4 regions of the Massilia sp. PWRC2 genome follow, and region 1 is predicted to be linked to each of the others. Evidence: predicted binding sites of a transcription regulator. Region 1 holds the regulator's gene; each other region holds the start of a gene.
The links. Region 1 encodes sigma-54, which starts transcription at its own class of promoters, with help from an activator protein. Its sites were predicted from a motif close to TGGCANGNAANCTGCTTT; they were not measured.

Region 1 (4,506 bases):
GACAATTTCAGTGTGGTCAAGATGACCGCTGACGGCAAGCCGCGCTACATCGTCGCTGGCGACAAGCTGACCCACCGCCCCGATAACGACACCGCCGACATCGTGCTGCCGGTGGTACAGAGCCTGTCGCCGCCGCTGCCGCCGATGACCATGACGGCGGCGAATGGCCGCATCGACCAGACGAAAAATATCGTCGACATGATGGGCAACGTGCTGGTCGAGCGGCCGGCATCAAATCAGGGCCCGCACCTGCGCCTGAAAACCGAGGCGCTCACCATCCTCACCGACGAAGACAAGCTGCGCACCGATCTGCCGGTCGAGATGCTGCAGGGTGACACCGTCGTCACCGGTGTGGGCATGCTGGCCGACCGCGCCGCCGGCCAGATCGATATTTATAACCGCGCCCACCTGGTCTACCCGCCGCCGCCGCCGCAGCGCCGCCGCTAGCGGGCGCCGTGACGTCCCTTTTTCTGAAATCGAGAACCGACCATGCCATTTCGTTTTTTTAGCCGGGCCCTGTTTGTCGACGTTGCCGTCGCTGTTGCCGTCACCGTCACCGTCGGCGGTGCCGCCCGTGCCGAACGCGCCGACTCGTCCAAGCAGACCATCGTCGATGCCGCCTCCATCACCATCAACGATGTGACGCAGACGCGCACCCTGGTGGGCAATGTCGAACTGCAGCGCGGCACCCTGTTGATGAAGGCCGGTCGCGCCATCATCAAGAGCGACCCGGAAGGCTACGTCTACGCCACCTTTTATGCCGATCCGGGCAGCCTGGCCACCTTCCGCCAGAAGCGCGACGGCGGCGATATCTGGGATGAGGGCGAGGCCGAGCGCATCGAATACGACAACAAGCTGGAAATCGTCAAACTGTTTTCAAAGGCGAAGATCACCACCGTCGAAAACAAGCGCAAGACCCAGGAAGTGCAGGGGCCTTATCTGTCCTACGACAGCCGCAAGGAAGTCTATGCGGTCGAGAACGATGTCAGCGGCACCACCAAGGCCGATGGTGGCCGCGTACGGATGGTGATCGAGCCGAAGCTGCCGCCGGCGCCAGGCGCAGCGCCGGCACCAGCACCTGCATCAGCACCAGCGCCAGGCGTTCCCGCAGCGGCGAAAAAGCCATGATCGAAGCGAAATCGTGTGGCAGCACGCTGATCGTGCGCGGCCTGCAAAAAAGCTATGGCAAGCGGCTGGTGGTGCGCGACGTCTCGCTGCAGGTCGAGTGCGGCGAAGTGGTCGGTTTGCTGGGGCCGAATGGCGCCGGTAAAACCACCTCGTTCTACATGATCGTCGGGCTGGTGCCGTCGGACGCCGGCACCATCGACATCAGCGGCGTCGACATCTCGCGCCTGCCGATCCACCGCCGCGCTGCCCTCGGCCTGTCGTATCTGCCGCAGGAAGCGTCGGTGTTTCGCAAGCTGACGGTGGAAGAGAATATCCGCGCCGTGCTCGAGCTGCAAAAAGTCGACGGCAAGGCCTTGACCAAAGCGCAGATCACCGAGCGGCTCGACAGCCTGCTGGCAGATCTGCAGATCGACAAGCTGCGCGACAACCAGGCTTTGTCGCTGTCGGGCGGTGAGCGCCGGCGGGTGGAAATCGCCCGGGCGCTGGCCACCAACCCGCGCTTCGTGCTGCTCGATGAACCATTCGCCGGGGTCGATCCGATCGCCGTCATCGAGATCCAGCGCATCGTGCGCTTTTTGAAAGAGCGCGGTATTGGCGTCCTCATTACCGACCACAATGTGCGCGAGACGCTGGGTATCTGCGACCGTGCTTACATCATCAACCAGGGCGCCGTGCTCGCTTCGGGCAGCCCTGACGACATCATCGCCGACGAGTCGGTGCGGCGCGTGTACCTGGGCGAACACTTCCGCATGTAAGCATCCGTCAAAAGCGAGCCATGAAACAGTCACTTCAACTACGTACCTCGCAACACCTGGCGCTCACGCCGCAGCTGCAGCAGTCGATCCGCCTGCTGCAACTGTCGACCCTCGAGCTGCACCAGGAACTCGAGCATCTGTTGTCCGACAATCCCCTGCTCGAGCGCCTCGACGATCCGCTCGACCACTCGGTGCGCCTGCTCGCCGACGGCGCCGTCGGCGCCAGCGGCAATGCCGAAGCACCTGAAGTGGGCAACCAGGATGCACCGCCCAACGCCGATGCACCGGCGGCCGACGCCGACAGTGGCGAAGCGGTCGACATGGGTGGCGAGAGCACCCAGGACACCAGCGCCGACAGCGAAGACTGGAGCGAAGCGTCGCGCAACAAGTCGCCCGACGACGAGGAATCGCGCCCGCAGATCGAAGCGACCGCCACCACCCTGCGCGAGCACCTGTCCGAACAGATGCGCCTGGCGATGCTGGAACTGCGCGACCGCGCGCTGGTCGAACTGATGATCGATGCCCTCGACGACAATGGCTATCTGACCGAGTCGCTCGAAGAGATACTGGAGCGCATGCCGGCCGAGCTGGAGATCGATGCGGACGAACTGAAAACCGCGCTCTCGCTGCTGCAAAGTTTTGATCCCGCCGGGGTGGGCGCGAGGAATGCCGGCGAGTGCCTGGCGCTGCAGATTCGCCGCATGCCGGCAATCGCCATGGTGACGCGCCGCATGGCGCTCGAGATCGTCTGCAAGCACTTGACCTGGTTCGCCCAGCGCGAATTTAACAAGCTCAAAAAAGCGCTCGCTTGCGATGACGAAGATTTGCGCGAGGCGCAAGTGGTGATCCGCCAGTGCAACCCCCATCCGGGCGCCGGTTTCGGCGCCGGCACCTCCGATTACGTGGTGCCCGACGTCATCGTGCGCAAGGCGCGCGGCGGCTGGACCGTCAGCCTGAACAATGACGTCATGCCGCGCCTGCGGGTCAACAATATGTACGCCAGCCTGCTCAAGCAGGGCAAGGGCGAGGGCCAGATGGGCGCCCAGTTGCAGGAAGCAAAGTGGCTAATCAAAAATATGCGGCAGCGTTTCGACACCATCTTGCGGGTCGCCGAAGCAATTGTGGAGCGGCAACGTAACTTTTTTTCGCACGGCGCGGTCGCCATGCGTCCCCTTGTGCTGCGTGAAATTGCTGATACACTGGGCCTACACGAGAGCACTATCTCCCGGGTAACCACTCAAAAATACATGCTGACCCCGCATGGAATGTTTGAGTTGAAATATTTCTTTGGCAGCCACGTGGCGACCGACGCCGGCGGCGAAGCATCGTCGACAGCGATCCGGGCACTCATCGTGCAATTGACAGGAGCGGAAGACCCGAAGAATCCACTTTCAGACAGCAAGATCGCAGACATGCTGGGGGAACAAGGTATGGTCATAGCGCGCCGCACGGTGGCCAAATACCGTGAAGCGCTGAAAATCCCGCCCGTCGCTCTTCGCAAGAATCTGTAGATCGTTTTTTCAGTGTTCCTCTGCGTCCCGCTTTATGCGGTTTGCATGAACAGGAAGCGACATCATCAAAGGAGTGTGTATGAATCTCACAATCAGCGGACATCATCTTGAAGTGACCCCAGCCATCCGTGAATACGTACAGAGCAAACTGGAACGCGTCCGGCGCCATTTTGATCAAGTGATCGACATTGCCGTCATCCTCACCGTCGACAATCTGACTGAAAAAGAAAAACGGCAAAAAGCCGAAATCAACCTCCGACTTCCGGGCAAGACCATCAACGTTAACGCCCTGTCGCACGACCTGTATGCCGCCATCGACGGCTTGATCGACAAGCTCGATCGCCAGGTCATGAAATACAAAACCCAGGTCCAGGACCACGATCACCAGGCCATCAAGCACCTGTCCGAAGAAGAACTGCCGGCCGCTGCTGCCTGAGTCACCAGGTCCCCTAATATGGATGAGGGCGCCCGCGGGCGCCCTTGTCACGTCGGGCGTGCCGGCGTCGCTGCTAGAATAGGTGTTTTCCCCTCTCTCTGCCGCCATGACCGACTTCGTCAAGACCCGCATCGCCAACCGCACCGCCATCATCACGCTCGACCGTCCGCGCACCCTCAATTCGCTGTCGCTGGAAATGATCCGCGCGCTCACCGACGTGCTGCTGGCGTGGCAGGATGACGATGCCATCGACGCCGTGGTACTGCGCAGCAGCACCGACAAGGCCCTGTGCGCGGGCGGCGACATCCGCTATTTTTACGACGTCGGCACGCTGCCGACCACCGGTGGCAGCGCCTCGCTGGAAGATTTTTTCACCGAAGAATACCGCCTCAACCACCTGATTCACTTTTATCCGAAAACCTATATTGCCCTGATGGATGGGGTGGTGATGGGGGGCGGTCTGGGCGTGTCGGAAGCGCACCGCCAGCGCGGCTTGCGGGTGGTCACCGATGGCAGCAAACTGGCCATGCCGGAAGTGAACATTGGCCTGTTTCCCGATGTGGGCGGCAGTTATTTTCTCAGCCATGCACCGGGCCGGCTGGGGTATTACCTGGCACTGACGGGCTTGACCGTGCGCGCCGCCGACGCCCTCTATTGCGGCCTGGCCGACACCTTC
Region 2 (4,506 bases), on a different contig from region 1:
GTGTCCTGCTCGTCGCGCCGCAGCGCGCCCTGCACGCCAAGCTGGCTGCCGATAAAATTTTCGTAGCCGGTACGCTCGTCGGTCGAGTGGCCGTAGTCGATGCCGATGGTGGTGGTCAGTGTGCCCGCCGCCAACGCGCGGATGCTGACCCAGTTGATATCGACGCCATAAAAATTGCGGTCGAAATCGACTACGCCGCCCGATTGCGATGGCGCCGCCTGAAAGCCTTTTGAAAACGCCTGGTATTGGACGACCTGGCGGTTACCACCATAGGTCATGACGTGCAGGCGGTCGTCGCCGAATTTCTGGTCGTAGGCGATGCCGATTTGCTGGTGGCGGATATCCTTGCGCGTGTTGTAACGCCCGGCCAGGGTGCGCTTCGGCGTTTGCGTGTCGGTGGTGTCAATTTCGCCGGCGCGCGGGTCACGCTGGTAGGTGGCCCAGGTCACGCCCAGCGGATCTTCAGTCCCATCCTGGCGCAATGTGTTGGCCACCAGGGTCAGTGTGCCGTCCTTCGTGGGCGTCATGGTCAGCTTGACGAAGGACTGGTCGCGGGTGGCAGCACTGTGGTCGCGGTAGCCGTCGGTGGCGAAGCGCGATGCATCGATGACGTAGCCGAGCGCGCCGCTGCTGCCTTGCGCGCTGATATCTGTCTTGCGGGCGCCATCGCTGCCGCTGGCCAGGTTGGTCTCGAGTGTCGGCCGGCCCTGGCCGTCGCGCGTAAACAGCTGGATCACGCCGCCCGAGTGGTTGCCGTAGATGGCCGAGAAGGGGCCGCGCAATACTTCGATGCGTTCGGCCCGATCCAGGTTGAAGGCCGACGGTTGTCCCTGGCCGTCCGGCATGGTCGCCGGTACGCCGTCGCCGATCAGGCGCACGCCGCGCACGCCGAAGGCCGAGCGGGCGCCAAAACCGCGCGAGGAAATCTGCAAGTCTTGCGCATAGTTTTGCCGGTTCTGCGCCACCAAACCAGGTACCGAGGCCAGCGCCTCGGAGGCATTCACGCGCATCTGGCCGTCGCTGATACGGGCGGCGTCGACGACATCGACCGCTGCCGGCAGGTCGAAGCTGGTATGGGCGATGCGGCTGCCACTGACCACCACCACATCAGCCATCGGCAGCATGGGGTCGGTGGCGCGCGCCACCGGTGCCAGCAGCGTCGAGCTGGCGGCAAACAGGCTGGCGACGGCCTTGAGTCGAAACGGGTGATGCATGAAATTCTCCATCAATGAAAGGCGACAATGACCGTTGAGTAGCAATATACCCGTCCGGCGCTTGGTTGCGCCGCACCCGAGACGTGGCACGCAGCTTGCTGCCAGCATTGACAGTCACGCTCTTTGTCGAAGGGATGTCGATCGCGCGGACAGCCGATTGCGCCAAGCTTCGTCGCGACAGTGTCGCGCTGATCGTTGTCCCGTTTCGTGACAGCTGTTCGATTCTGGGACAGTTGTGCAGCATCGCGCGGTGGGCATCACCTATGGCCGCAAGGCCGACGTGCGCTGGCACGGCATTTGCGAGATGACAGGGGTAGAGCAGACGATCGGGCCGCCACCGCGGTTTGACCACACCACCACTTAGAGGACGACATGAATCTCGCGGACATCAGCAAACTGGGCGTTGCCAACCCTTTCAAGCCACGCTACGACAATTATATTGGCGGCGCCTTCGTCGCCCCCGTCAACGGCGAATACTTCGGCAATATCACGCCGATTACCGGCGAAGTATTTTGCGAAATCGCCCGCTCCAGCGCCGCCGATATCGAACTGGCGCTGGACGCCGCCCACGCCGCCAAAGAAGCCTGGGGCAAGACTTCGCAGACTGAGCGGGCGAATATCCTCAACAAGATCGCCGACGTCATGGAAGCGAACCTGACCCTGATCGCCACCGCCGAGACGATCGACAATGGCAAGCCAATTCGCGAGACCATGGCCGCCGACATCCCGCTGGCAATTGATCACTTCCGCTATTTTGCCGGCTGCATCCGCGCCCAGGAAGGCTCGGTTGCGCAGATCGACCATGAGACGTACGCGTACCATTTTCACGAGCCGCTCGGCGTGGTCGGTCAAATCATTCCGTGGAACTTCCCGATCCTGATGGCGGTGTGGAAGCTGGCGCCGGCGCTGGCCGCTGGCAATTGCGTGGTGCTCAAGCCAGCCGAGCAGACGCCGGCGTCGATCATGGTGCTCATCGAGCTGATCGGCCACCTGTTGCCGCCTGGCGTGCTCAACATCGTCAATGGTTTCGGCCTCGAAGCGGGTAAACCGCTGGCGTCGAACAAGCGCATCGCCAAGATCGCGTTTACGGGCGAGACGGGGACGGGCCGCCTGATCATGGGTTATGCGGCGCAAAACCTGATTCCCGTCACCCTTGAGCTGGGCGGCAAGTCACCGAACGTGTTTTTTGCCGACGTCATGGATGCCGATGATGATTTCTTCGATAAATGCCTGGAAGGCTTTGCCATGTTCGCGCTGAACCAGGGCGAGGTGTGCACCTGTCCGTCGCGCGTGTTGATCGAGGAATCGATCTACGAAAAATTCATCGAACGGGCCCTCAAACGGGTCGCCGCCATCAAGCAGGGCAATCCGCTCGACGCCTCGACCATGATCGGTGCCCAGGCCTCGCAAGAGCAGCTGGAAAAAATCTTGTCGTATCTTGACATCGGCAAGCAGGAGGGGGCCGAATTGCTCGCCGGTGGCGCCCGCTGCGACCAGCAAGGTGACCTCAAGGGCGGCTATTACGTCACGCCGACCGTTTTCAAGGGCGACAACAAGATGCGCATCTTCCAGGAGGAAATCTTCGGGCCGGTCGTCTCCGTTACCACCTTCAAGGACGAAGCCGACGCCATCCGCATCGCCAACGATACCCTGTATGGCCTCGGTGCGGGCCTGTGGACACGCGATGGCTCGCGCGCCTTCCGTGTCGGTCGCGCCATCCAGGCGGGCCGCGTGTGGACCAACTGCTACCACCTGTATCCGGCGCACGCGGCGTTCGGCGGTTACAAGCAGTCTGGCATCGGTCGCGAAAACCACAAGATGATGCTCGACCACTACCAGCAGACCAAGAATCTGCTGGTTAGCTACAGCCCCAAAGCGCTCGGGTTCTTCTGAACATTTATGCGCTAAAAGGCCAGCCATGACACTCTCGCTCGACCGGGTCACCGCGACGCCAGCGGCCCTCTTGATGATCGCCGCGTTGCGCGAGCGGCACGGTCCTATCATGTTTTTCCAGTCGGGCGGCTGTTGCGATGGCAGCGCGCCCATGTGTTACCCGGCCGGCGAGTTCGCCGTCAGCGACAGCGACGTCTATCTCGGCAAGCTGAACGGCGCGCCGTTTTATATGGGACTCGAGCAGTTCGCCTACTGGGAGCACACCCAGCTGATTATCGATGTGGTAGTCGGCAATGGCGGCATGTTTTCATTGGATAACGGAACGGGGCGGCGCTTTTTGACGCGCTCACGCCTGTTCACCGATGAGGAGTTTGCTCAACTGGCGTCGCAGGGGAGCGGCGCCGCCAGTTGAGGCTGTATACGCGGTAGCGGGCGCGCCCGGCCATCTATTTCAGGTGGGGCATTTTTCTGTAAATCGTCGTGCGCGAGACCCCGAGCGAACGCGCGGTGGCCGACACATTGCCGCCATGCGCCTCAAGGGCGCGCACGATGGCCGCATGTTCCATTTGTTCCAGCCTGGTGCCCGTGGCGGACAGGGGCGCGGCTGCCGCCTGCACGGCGGTGTCGACAATGTCGTCAAGAAAATCGTCGGGCATGTGGAGCAGGCTGATCTCGTGCTCGTCGCCCGCCATGATGATCGCGGTGCGCAGCAGGTTGGTCAGTTGGCGGAAGTTGCCAGGCCACTTGTGCCGCTTGAACATGGCTAACAGATCGTTCGACACCGCATAGTGAGCGCCGCTCGATTCGGTGGCGAGAATTTTCTTGACCACGGTTTCCAGGTCGGTACGTTCGCGCAGGGGCGGCAACTTGACCACCAGGCCATTGAGGCGGTAATACAGGTCTTCGCGGAACAGCCCGCGGGCGATGCGTTCGCGCAGGTTGTGATTGGTCGCGCAAATTAGTTCAACATTGACGGCAATCGACTTGCCGCTGCCGAGCGGAGTGACCATGCGTTCCTGCAGCACCCGCAGCAGGCGGGCCTGCAAGCCGAGCGGCATGTCGCCGATTTCATCGAGAAATAGCGTGCCGCCATTGGCGGCCAGAATCTTGCCGATCGAGCCCTTCTTGCGCGCGCCTGTAAAGGCGCCATCTTCGTAACCAAACAGCTCCGATTCAATCAGCGTTTCAGGAATCGATGCACAGTTCACTGCCACGAATGGCCCACTGGCGCGGGGTGAATCGTTGTGGATGGCCTGCGCCAGCAATTCCTTGCCGGTGCCCGTCTCCCCCATTACCAAGATCGGAATATCGCGCCCCAGCACCTTGTTGACCTTGGCGATCAGCTGTTCCAGTTGCGGATCGCCCGTGTTCAAGTAGCGCAGCCCCGACAGCCGCCGCG
Region 3 (4,506 bases), on a different contig from region 1:
GGCGCCGTGCTGCTGCTCAGCGGCTTGCTGCGGGTGGGTTTTCTGGCGAATTTTTTCTCGCGTCCGGTGATGAGTGGCTTCACGCTGGGCTCGGCCCTGCTGATCGCCTGGGGGCAGCTGCCGGCGCTGCTGGGCGCCAATGCGGCTGCCGCCAGCACCACGTATGGCGGCGTCAAGCTGCATCCGGCCAGCATGGTGTTGGGGATCGGCGCGGCGCTGCTGCTGTTATGGGCGCGGCGCGCGCTGGCAGGGCTGCTGCGCCGCGCCGGCCTGCCAGCGGGGGCCTGCGCCAGCCTGGCGCGGCTGGCGCCCATGCTGGTGGTGGTGGTCGGGGCGGCCCTGGTGGCGGCCGGCTTCGGCGCCGGCGTTACCACCATCGGCGCGGTCCCCTCGGGGCTGCCGTCGCTGAACCTGGCAACCGCATCGTCCTACTGGGGCGCGCTGCTGCAACCGGCGCTGCTGACGGCGTTCATGGTGTTCCTCATTTCGATGTCGTCGGCGCAGGCGCTGGCGCAGGCGCAGTCAGGCCGGGGTGTTGGCCACGGCGGTGGCGTCGCGCACAAGCCGCGCGCCAACCTGGAACTGGTGGGGCTGGGCGTGGCCAACCTGGGCAGCGCGCTGTCGGGTGGTTTTGCCGTCACCGGCAGCATGTCGCGCGGCGCCGTCAACCACGCCGCCGGTGCCAACACGCCGCTGGCGAGCATCATCAGCGCGCTGCTGCTCACGCTCACGCTGGTGCTGCCGCATGCCAGCGTGGCACTGGCGCTGGTGCCGATGCCGGTGCTGGCGGCGACCATCATGGTGGCGGTGCTGGGCATGCTTGAACTGGACACCTGGCGCGTGGCGCTGCGCTACGACCGCAGCGATGCCCTGGCGCTGGCCGGCACCGCCGGCGGCGTGCTGGTCGCGGGTGTCGAAGCGGGCGTCGTCATTGGCGTGCTGCTATCGATGGGCACCCTGATCTGGCGCGCCAGCCGGCCGCACATCGCGGTGCTGGGGCGGATCGCCGGCAGCGAGCATTTCAGGAACGTCGAGCGCTACCCCGGCGGCACCACGCCGGCGCTGCTGCTGCTGCGGGTCGACGCCTTTCTTTTCTTTGGCAATATCGACGCCGTCGCCGCCCGCATCGACGACGAAGTGGCGGCGCGCCCGGCCCTGCGCCACCTGGTGCTGGTGCTCTCGGCGGTCAATGCCATCGACACCTCGGCGCTGTTTGGCCTGGCGGACCTCAATGGCCAGCTGCGCGCGCGCGGCGTGCTGCTGCATCTGGCTGAAGTCAAGGGGCCGGTGATGGACCGCCTGAAGACGGCCGATCTGATGACTGCACTGAGTGGCCAGGTGTTTCTGAGCGCTGCCAATGCGTGGGATGCGCTGACGGCGCCGGCGCCGGCCTCCTCCTCCCCCTTGTAAGCATGGTGTGGCGCGCGCCAGGCAAGGGCGACTGGCAGCGCAGGGGGGGCTGTCCCACAGGTGCATCACTGACCGCCATTAGCACCAAGTCAGTGCGTTAACCGGCACCGCCACCGCGTCTGCGCTGGCACGCAACGTGCTAAATTGACTGTTATGCCAGAGTGTACATTGCCCCCTTGCGCCATCGCCCCCCGCCCCGCCGCGTGGCAGGCCAGCCTGCGCCTGCGCTTCGTCCGCGATGGCGGCGTCACCCGCCTGGTCGAGCGGCGCCACATGGGGCCCTTGCGCGTGCAAAAGGCGCTGTATCCGGAAGGCGCGGCCATCTGCCACGCCATCGTCGTCCACCCGCCCGGCGGCGTGGTCGGCGGCGACACCCTGGCCATCGATGTCGAGCTGGGCCCGGCTGCCCACGTGCTGCTGACCACCCCGGGTGCCGGCAAGTGGTACCGCGCCAACGGCAGGATCTCGCGCCAGACGGTGCAGCTGCGCGCGGGTGCCGGCGCCGCCGTCGAGTGGCTGCCGCAGGACACCATTTTTTTCAACGACGCCACCGTTCACCTCGAACATCACGTCGAGCTGGCCGAGGGTGCGCGCTACATCGGCGCCGAGCTGCTGTGCTTTGGCCGGCGCGCGTCTGGCGAGACCTTCAGCACCGGCGTGGTGCGTCAGCGCACCGAGATTCGCAGCGGCGGCAAGCTGGTATGGTGGGAGCAGGGCGCCATCGACGCCAGCGACCCCGCCGCCACCATGCACAGCCCGATTGGCCTGGGCGGCGCCAGCGTCTGCGCCACCCTGATCGGCGTCGGTGCGCCGCTGCCGGCGGCGCTGCTGGCGCAGATCCGCGCGCTCGATGGACGCCTCGCTGCCAGCCAGGTCAAGACGGTGTTCGTCGCCCGCCTGCTCGGTGACGACAGCGAGTCTGCGCGACGCATCATGACGGCGGCCTGGCAGCTCTTGCGGCCGCACCTGCTGGGCTGCGCGGCGCCGCTGCCGCGCATCTGGCAGACCTGATTGATTTGATCTTTATTATTGGACCGCCCATGGACCTGACTCCCCGCGAAAAAGACAAGCTGCTCATTTTTACCGCCGGCCTGCTGGCCGAGCGCCGCCTCGCGCGCGGCCTGAAACTGAACTATCCCGAAGCGGTGGCCCTGATCAGTGCCGCCATCATGGAAGGGGCGCGCGACGGCAAGAGCGTGGCCCAGCTGATGGCCGACGGCGCCACCATCCTCACGCGCGCGCAGGTCATGGACGGCATCGCCGAGATGATCCCGGATATCCAGGTCGAGGCCACGTTCCCCGATGGCAGCAAGCTGGTCACCGTGCACCACCCGATCCCCTGAAAGGTCCCTGATGACTTCATCTGATGCCATGATCCCCGGCCAGTACCTGTTCGAAGCGGGTGACATCGAACTCAATGCCGGTCGCGCCAGCGTCAGCGTGGTGGTGGCCAACAGCGGCGACCGGCCGATCCAGGTCGGCTCGCATTTCCATTTTTTCGAGGTCAACGCGGCCCTGCTGTTCGATCGTGCAGCCGCCCGCGGCATGCGCTTGAACATCGCCGCCGGCACCGCCGTGCGCTTCGAGCCGGGCCAGCAGCGCACCGTCGAACTGCTGGCACTGGCCGGCGCCCGCAAGGTGTACGGTTTTAACGCGCTCGTGATGGGGGATCTGTAATGGCCCGCATCAGCCGCGCGGCCTACGCCGAGATGTACGGCCCCACCGTCGGTGACCGCATCCGCCTGGCCGACACTGAACTGTTCATCGAGATCGAACGCGATTACGCCACCTATGGCGAAGAAGTCAAATTCGGTGGCGGCAAGACCATCCGCGATGGCATGGGCCAGTCGCAGCGCGTGCACGCCGACGTCATGGACACCGTCATCACGAATGCCGTCATCATCGACCACTGGGGCATCGTCAAGGCCGACATCGGCCTGAAAAACGGCCTGATCGCCGCCATCGGCAAGGCCGGTAACCCCGACATCCAGCCGGATGTGACGATGGCCATTGGCGGCGCCACCGAGATCATCGCCGGTGAAGGATCGATCGTCACCGCCGGCGGCGTCGACACCCACATCCATTTCATTTGTCCGCAGCAGATCGAAGAAGCCTTGATGAGCGGCGTAACCACCATGATCGGCGGCGGTACCGGGCCGGCGGTGGGCACGGCGGCCACTACCTGCACACCGGGACCGTGGCATCTGCATGCCATGCTGGCGGCGGCCGACGCCTTCCCGATGAACCTGGGCTTTCTGGGCAAGGGCAATGTCAGCCTGCCGCAACCCCTGGTCGAACAGGTGCTGGCGGGCGCGATTGGCCTGAAACTGCATGAGGACTGGGGCAGCACGCCGGCCGCCATCGATAACTGCCTGGCGGTGGCCGAGGCGATGGATGTGCAGGTGGCGATCCATTCCGACACCCTCAACGAAGCGGGTTTTCTGGAGAACACCCTGGCCGCCTTCAAGGGCCGCACCATCCACACCTTTCACACCGAAGGCGCCGGCGGTGGCCATGCGCCCGACATCATCGCCGCCGTCGGCCAGTCGAATGTGCTGCCGTCGTCGACCAATCCGACCCGGCCGTTCACCGTCAACACGCTCGACGAGCACCTCGACATGCTGATGGTGTGCCACCACCTCGACCCGGCGATTGCCGAAGATGTGGCGTTCGCCGAATCGCGCATCCGCCGCGAAACCATCGCCGCCGAAGACATCCTGCACGACATGGGCGCCATCTCGATGATGTCGTCCGACTCGCAGGCCATGGGCAGGGTCGGTGAGACCATCATGCGTACCTGGCAGAGCGCCCATAAAATGAAGCTGCAGCGCGGCGCGCTGGCGCCCGATGGCGAGCGCAATGACAATTTTCGGGTCAAACGGTATATCGCCAAGTACACCATCAACCCTGCCATCACCCACGGCATCGCGCACGTGGTCGGCTCCATCGAGGTGGGCAAGATCGCCGACCTGGTGCTGTGGAAGCCGGCCTTTTTTGGCGTCAAGCCGTCGCTGATCGTCAAGGGCGGCATGATCGCCGCCGCCCAGATGGGCGACCCCAATGCCTCGATTCCCACGCCGCAGCCGGTACACTACC
Region 4 (4,506 bases), on a different contig from region 1:
TATTGGCATGGTAGGCCCCCATGAAGCCACCCCGCCGCCTGATGTCCCACATACGCACGTTTACCCAATTCTCCCTGCGCGACCTGGTCGCCACCGCCGGCCCCACCATCTTGCTGGTGGTCGGGGTATGCGTGCTGGCCTACCTGATCGTCGACCCGGCGCCGCCGCGCCAGGTGCGCCTGGCCACGGGCCAGGAAAACGGCGCTTACCAGGAATTCGGCAAAAAATACGCCACTGAACTGGCCAAAGACCGCATCAAGGTGACCCAGGTGGCGTCGCTGGGCTCGCAAGACAATCTGCAGCAGCTGCAGGAGGGCAAAGTCGACGTCGCCTTCGTCCAGAGCGGCTCGACCGATGAAGCAGAAGCACAGCGCAAGGGCCTGGTGTCATTGGGCAGCCTGTTCACCGAACCGGTCTGGCTGTTTCTGCGCGAGGGCGTCAAGGCCACCCAGATGAGCGAGCTGAAAGGCTTGCGCATCAATCTGGGGCCGGAAGGCACCGGCGTGCCCAAGCTGTTTCGCCAGGTGCTGGCCTTAAACGGCGTCGAGCCGGCCGATCTGCAGATCGGTGCGCTGGAAAATACCCCGGCCACGGTCGAGCTGCTGGCCGGGCGCATCGACGGCTTGGTGTTTTCTTCCGGACCGGACGCCTTGCTGGTGCAGATGCTGCTGCAAACGCCCGGCATCCGGCTGGCCAATTTCGACCAGGCCGAGGCGTACGCGCGGCGCCTGCCGTTTTTATCGCACGTCGTGCTGCCGCGCGGGATCGTTGATCTGGGCCGCGATTTGCCACCGCAGGATTTTCACCTGATCGCCCCCACTGCCACGCTGGTCGCGCGCAGCGACTTGCATCCGGCGCTGATCGAACTGTTTGTGCAGGCCGCTGCCGAGATCCATGGCGGCGCCGGCTGGTTCCAGCGCCAGGGCCAGTTCCCGTCGAGCCAGTACACGGAAATCCCGGTGGCGCGCGAGGCCGCCAAATTCTACAAGGACGGCGCCCCGCTGCTGCAGCGCTACATGCCGTTCTGGGTGGCCAATCTGTTCGACCGTTTATGGGTGGTGGTGGTGGCGCTCGCTGCGCTGATTTTGCCATTTTCGAAAGTGGTGCCGCCCCTGTACGTGTGGCGCATCAAGTCGCGCCTGTACCGCTGGTACGGCCAGTTGCGCGCCGTCGAGCAGACCCTGGAGGCGGCCGGGGAGGGGCAGCACGAGCAGGTCTGCGCCGATTTGCTCAAACGCCTCGATGATATCGAAGAGCGCGTCAACCACATGTCGATCCCGCTGGCGTTTGCCGACAATCTGTATGGCTTGCGCAGCCACATCAATTTTGTGCGCCAGCGCGTCAAGGCGACGCTGGCGGCAGCGCAGCCTGAGCCTGAGCCCAGCCGTCAGCCACCGATCCAGGGCAAGCGCGCATAGCACCAGCCGCCGGTCGTCTTGCGGTGGCCGGCGCTGTCCTTGTCACCCTCGAAGCCTTCGAGAATGTCGAAGGCATTCGTGTAGCCGTGCTCGCTTGCCAGTTTGGCGGCATGGCGCGAGCGCACCCCCGAGCGGCACAGGAACAGCAGCACATCATCCCTGGCAGCGATCTGCGCCAGTTGTTCGATAAATTGTGGATTGACCACCCCGCTGGGCCAGCTGCTCCATTCGATCGCCATGTGCTGGCCGGGTGGCAGCGCCACCTGGCCGACAAAATGGCGCTCGGCGTTGGTGCGCACATCGATCAGTCGCGCGCCACTCTGCTGGCGCAGCAACTGCCACGCCTCAGCCGGGGTAACGGCACCCGCATACGGTTGATCAGCGGCGCGCGCGCGCGCGGTGGCGAGAAGTTGCTCGGTCATGGTCGGCCCTCGGATGAATCGGTAGCGCAGATGCCACCTGTACGAAGGGATTATACGGCGCCTTCGTTTGGCAGGCAGTGCGCACCAAGTTGGGGTGCCTGGCCAGCATGCACTATTAGGGTGCGTCTATTCTGGTGCAGATTGTTCGCCGCCGGCGCAGACGCTGCCGCTTGCACGGCCCAGAGGGTGAAAATAAGCCCTCCCTTTTGATGGCGCCGCTGGCATAGATTCTGCTAACATTGTTGTTGCGTTTGCGCCGCCGCAAGGTCGGTGCACCCCTTATTTCATTTAGGAGATTTTGAATGGCAAAGACCGCCGCAGAAGTGTTGAAGATGGCCGAAGAACACGAAGTCAAGTTTGTTGACTTCCGTTTTGCCGATACCCGCGGTAAAGAGCAGCACGTCACTGTGCCGGTTTCGCACTTCGACATCGACAAATTTGAATCGGGCCACGCCTTCGACGGCTCCTCGATCGCTGGCTGGAAAGGGATCGAAGCATCGGACATGATCCTGATGCCAGATCCGAACACCGCGAATATCGACCCGTTCATGGAAGAAACCACCATGTTCATGCAGTGCGACGTCATCGAGCCGTCCGACGGCAAAGGTTACGACCGCGATCCACGTTCGATCGCCAAGCGCGCCGAAGCCTATCTGAAATCCTCGGGCCACGGCGACACCGCTTACTTCGGCCCTGAGCCAGAATTTTTCATCTTCGACTCGGTGCGCTGGAAAGTCGACATGTCGGGTTGCTTCGTCAAGATCGATTCCGACGAAGCGTCGTGGTCGACCGATGCCAAAACCGAAGGCGGCAACAGCGGCCACCGTCCGACCGTCAAGGGCGGTTACTTCCCCGTGCCACCAGTCGATTCGTTCCAGGACATGCGCTCGGAAATGTGCCTGATTCTGGAGTCGCTCGGCATCCCGGTCGAAGTGCACCACCACGAAGTCGCTGGCGCTGGCCAGAACGAAATCGGCACCCGCTTCTCGACCCTGGTCGAGCGCGCTGACTGGACCCAGAACCTCAAGTACGTGGTGTGGAACGTGGCCCACAGCTACGGCAAGACCGCCACTTTCATGCCAAAACCCATCGTTGGCGACAACGGTTCGGGCATGCACGTGCACCAGTCGATCTGGAAAGACGGCAAAAACCTGTTCGCTGGCGACGGCTATGCCGGCCTGTCGGAAACGGCGCTGTTCTACATCGGCGGCATCATCAAGCACGCCAAGGCCTTGAACGCCATCACCAACCCAGGTACCAACTCGTACAAGCGCCTGGTGCCTGGCTTTGAAGCGCCCGTCAAGCTGGCGTACTCGGCCCGTAACCGTTCGGCATCGATCCGCATTCCCCACGTCGCCAATCCAAAAGGCCGCCGTATCGAAACGCGTTTCCCCGATCCACTGGCCAACGTCTACCTGTGCTTCGCTGCGCTGCTGATGGCCGGTCTGGACGGTATCGCCAACAAGATCCACCCGGGCGAAGCGGCTACCAAAGACCTGTACCATCTGCCGCCGGAAGAAGACGCGCTGATCCCAACGGTCTGCTCGTCGCTCGAAGAAGCGCTGGAAAACCTCGACAAGGACCGTGAGTTCCTCACCCGTGGCGGCGTCTTCAGCGACTCCATGATCGATGCCTACATCGAGCTGAAAATGCAGGACGTCCAGCGCATGCGCATGACGACCCACCCAGCCGAATTTGACATGTACTATTCGCTGTAAGAAAAACCACGTTTGCTTGTTTCGCTGTCAACAGAGCTGATCTGGGCGACATCGAAACAGCCAGCAAGGTGTAAAAAGCGCGGCCGAAGCGACAGCTTTTGCCGCGCTTTTTTGCAGTTCAGGTATATTCGGGCTGATTCCTTTTTGCATGCGCCGCGTGCTTTTATTCAGATGATGTATATGACAAGCCGTCTGCACTTCCTGTTTGCCTGCGCGGCGCTGCTGCTGGCCGGCGTCGTCCGCGCCGATACCACCATTTACAAATGCGTGGACGCCGACGGCCGCGTCGAGTTCACCGATTCGGTGCGCCGCAATTGCAAGGCGCTCGATTTGCCCAGTTCATATGCAGCGCCGAAGGCGCGCGGGGGCGGTGGCAATGGCCGTACGGCCTCGGCGCCGGCGCCGGTGCCGGCGGATTTCCCCAAGGTGTCCAACGTCCAGCAAAAGAACCGCGACGACGAGCGCCGCGACATCCTCAACGAAGAATTGCGCAGCGAAGAAAAGAAGCTGGCCGATATCCGCCGCGAATTTAATGGCGGCGAGCCTGAACGCCAGGGCAATGAGCGCAATTATGCCAAATACCAGGAACGCGTGGCACTGTTAAAAGACAGCATCAGCCGCGCGGAAAAGAACATCGACGCCCTCAAGCGAGAAATCGGCAACATTAAATGACCCCACCCGCTCCGGCCTCGCCGGCCGCCCTGGCTGCCAGTGCCGCCGCCGCCGCCCGCCTGTCCGGACTCGAATTGCTGGCCTCTGGCGTGCTGCTGGTCGGCTTCGATGACAATATCCGCTACGCCAACCCGGCCGCCGAACACCTGCTCGACAATTCGGCGCGGGTGCTGGTGCGCAGCCACCTGAGCCAGCTGTTTATCAATGCCGACGAATTAATCAAACTGTGCCGCCAGGCGCTGGCGCACCAGTACACCGACCTGCGCCAGGACTTGA

Region 2: adh (aldehyde dehydrogenase) is a predicted target of sigma-54. The motif match lies at 1,299-1,316, and genes of this name have one in related genera.
Region 3: ACP7BZ_RS12575 (urease accessory protein UreD) is a predicted target of sigma-54. The motif match lies at 1,536-1,553, and genes of this name have one in related genera.
Region 4: glnA (type I glutamate--ammonia ligase) is a predicted target of sigma-54. The motif match lies at 2,060-2,077, and genes of this name have one in related genera.

The regions. Positions count from the first base shown of each region.
Region 1 covers NZ_JAFCUW010000009.1:157,971-162,476, reverse strand. The annotation lists gene lptC (LPS export ABC transporter periplasmic protein LptC) at 1-447, shown strand, start outside; gene lptA (lipopolysaccharide transport periplasmic protein LptA) at 490-1,128, shown strand; gene lptB (LPS export ABC transporter ATP-binding protein) at 1,125-1,883, shown strand; gene ACP7BZ_RS17810 (RNA polymerase factor sigma-54) at 1,904-3,394, shown strand; gene hpf (ribosome hibernation-promoting factor, HPF/YfiA family) at 3,474-3,830, shown strand; gene ACP7BZ_RS17800 (enoyl-CoA hydratase/isomerase family protein) at 3,937-4,506, shown strand, end outside.
Region 2 covers NZ_JAFCUW010000025.1:1,348-5,853, reverse strand. The annotation lists gene ACP7BZ_RS22710 (TonB-dependent receptor family protein) at 1-1,214, opposite strand, end outside; gene adh (aldehyde dehydrogenase) at 1,587-3,107, shown strand; gene ACP7BZ_RS22700 (DUF779 domain-containing protein) at 3,133-3,519, shown strand; gene ACP7BZ_RS22695 (sigma-54-dependent Fis family transcriptional regulator) at 3,554-4,506, opposite strand, start outside.
Region 3 covers NZ_JAFCUW010000005.1:292,725-297,230, forward strand. The annotation lists gene ACP7BZ_RS12570 (SulP family inorganic anion transporter) at 1-1,410, shown strand, start outside; gene ACP7BZ_RS12575 (urease accessory protein UreD) at 1,564-2,421, shown strand; gene ACP7BZ_RS12580 (urease subunit gamma) at 2,451-2,753, shown strand; gene ACP7BZ_RS12585 (urease subunit beta) at 2,782-3,087, shown strand; gene ureC (urease subunit alpha) at 3,087-4,506, shown strand, end outside.
Region 4 covers NZ_JAFCUW010000003.1:324,518-329,023, forward strand. The annotation lists gene ACP7BZ_RS09170 (TAXI family TRAP transporter solute-binding subunit) at 21-1,418, shown strand; gene ACP7BZ_RS09175 (rhodanese-like domain-containing protein) at 1,388-1,840, opposite strand; gene glnA (type I glutamate--ammonia ligase) at 2,143-3,558, shown strand; gene ACP7BZ_RS09185 (DUF4124 domain-containing protein) at 3,739-4,230, shown strand; gene glnL (nitrogen regulation protein NR(II)) at 4,227-4,506, shown strand, end outside.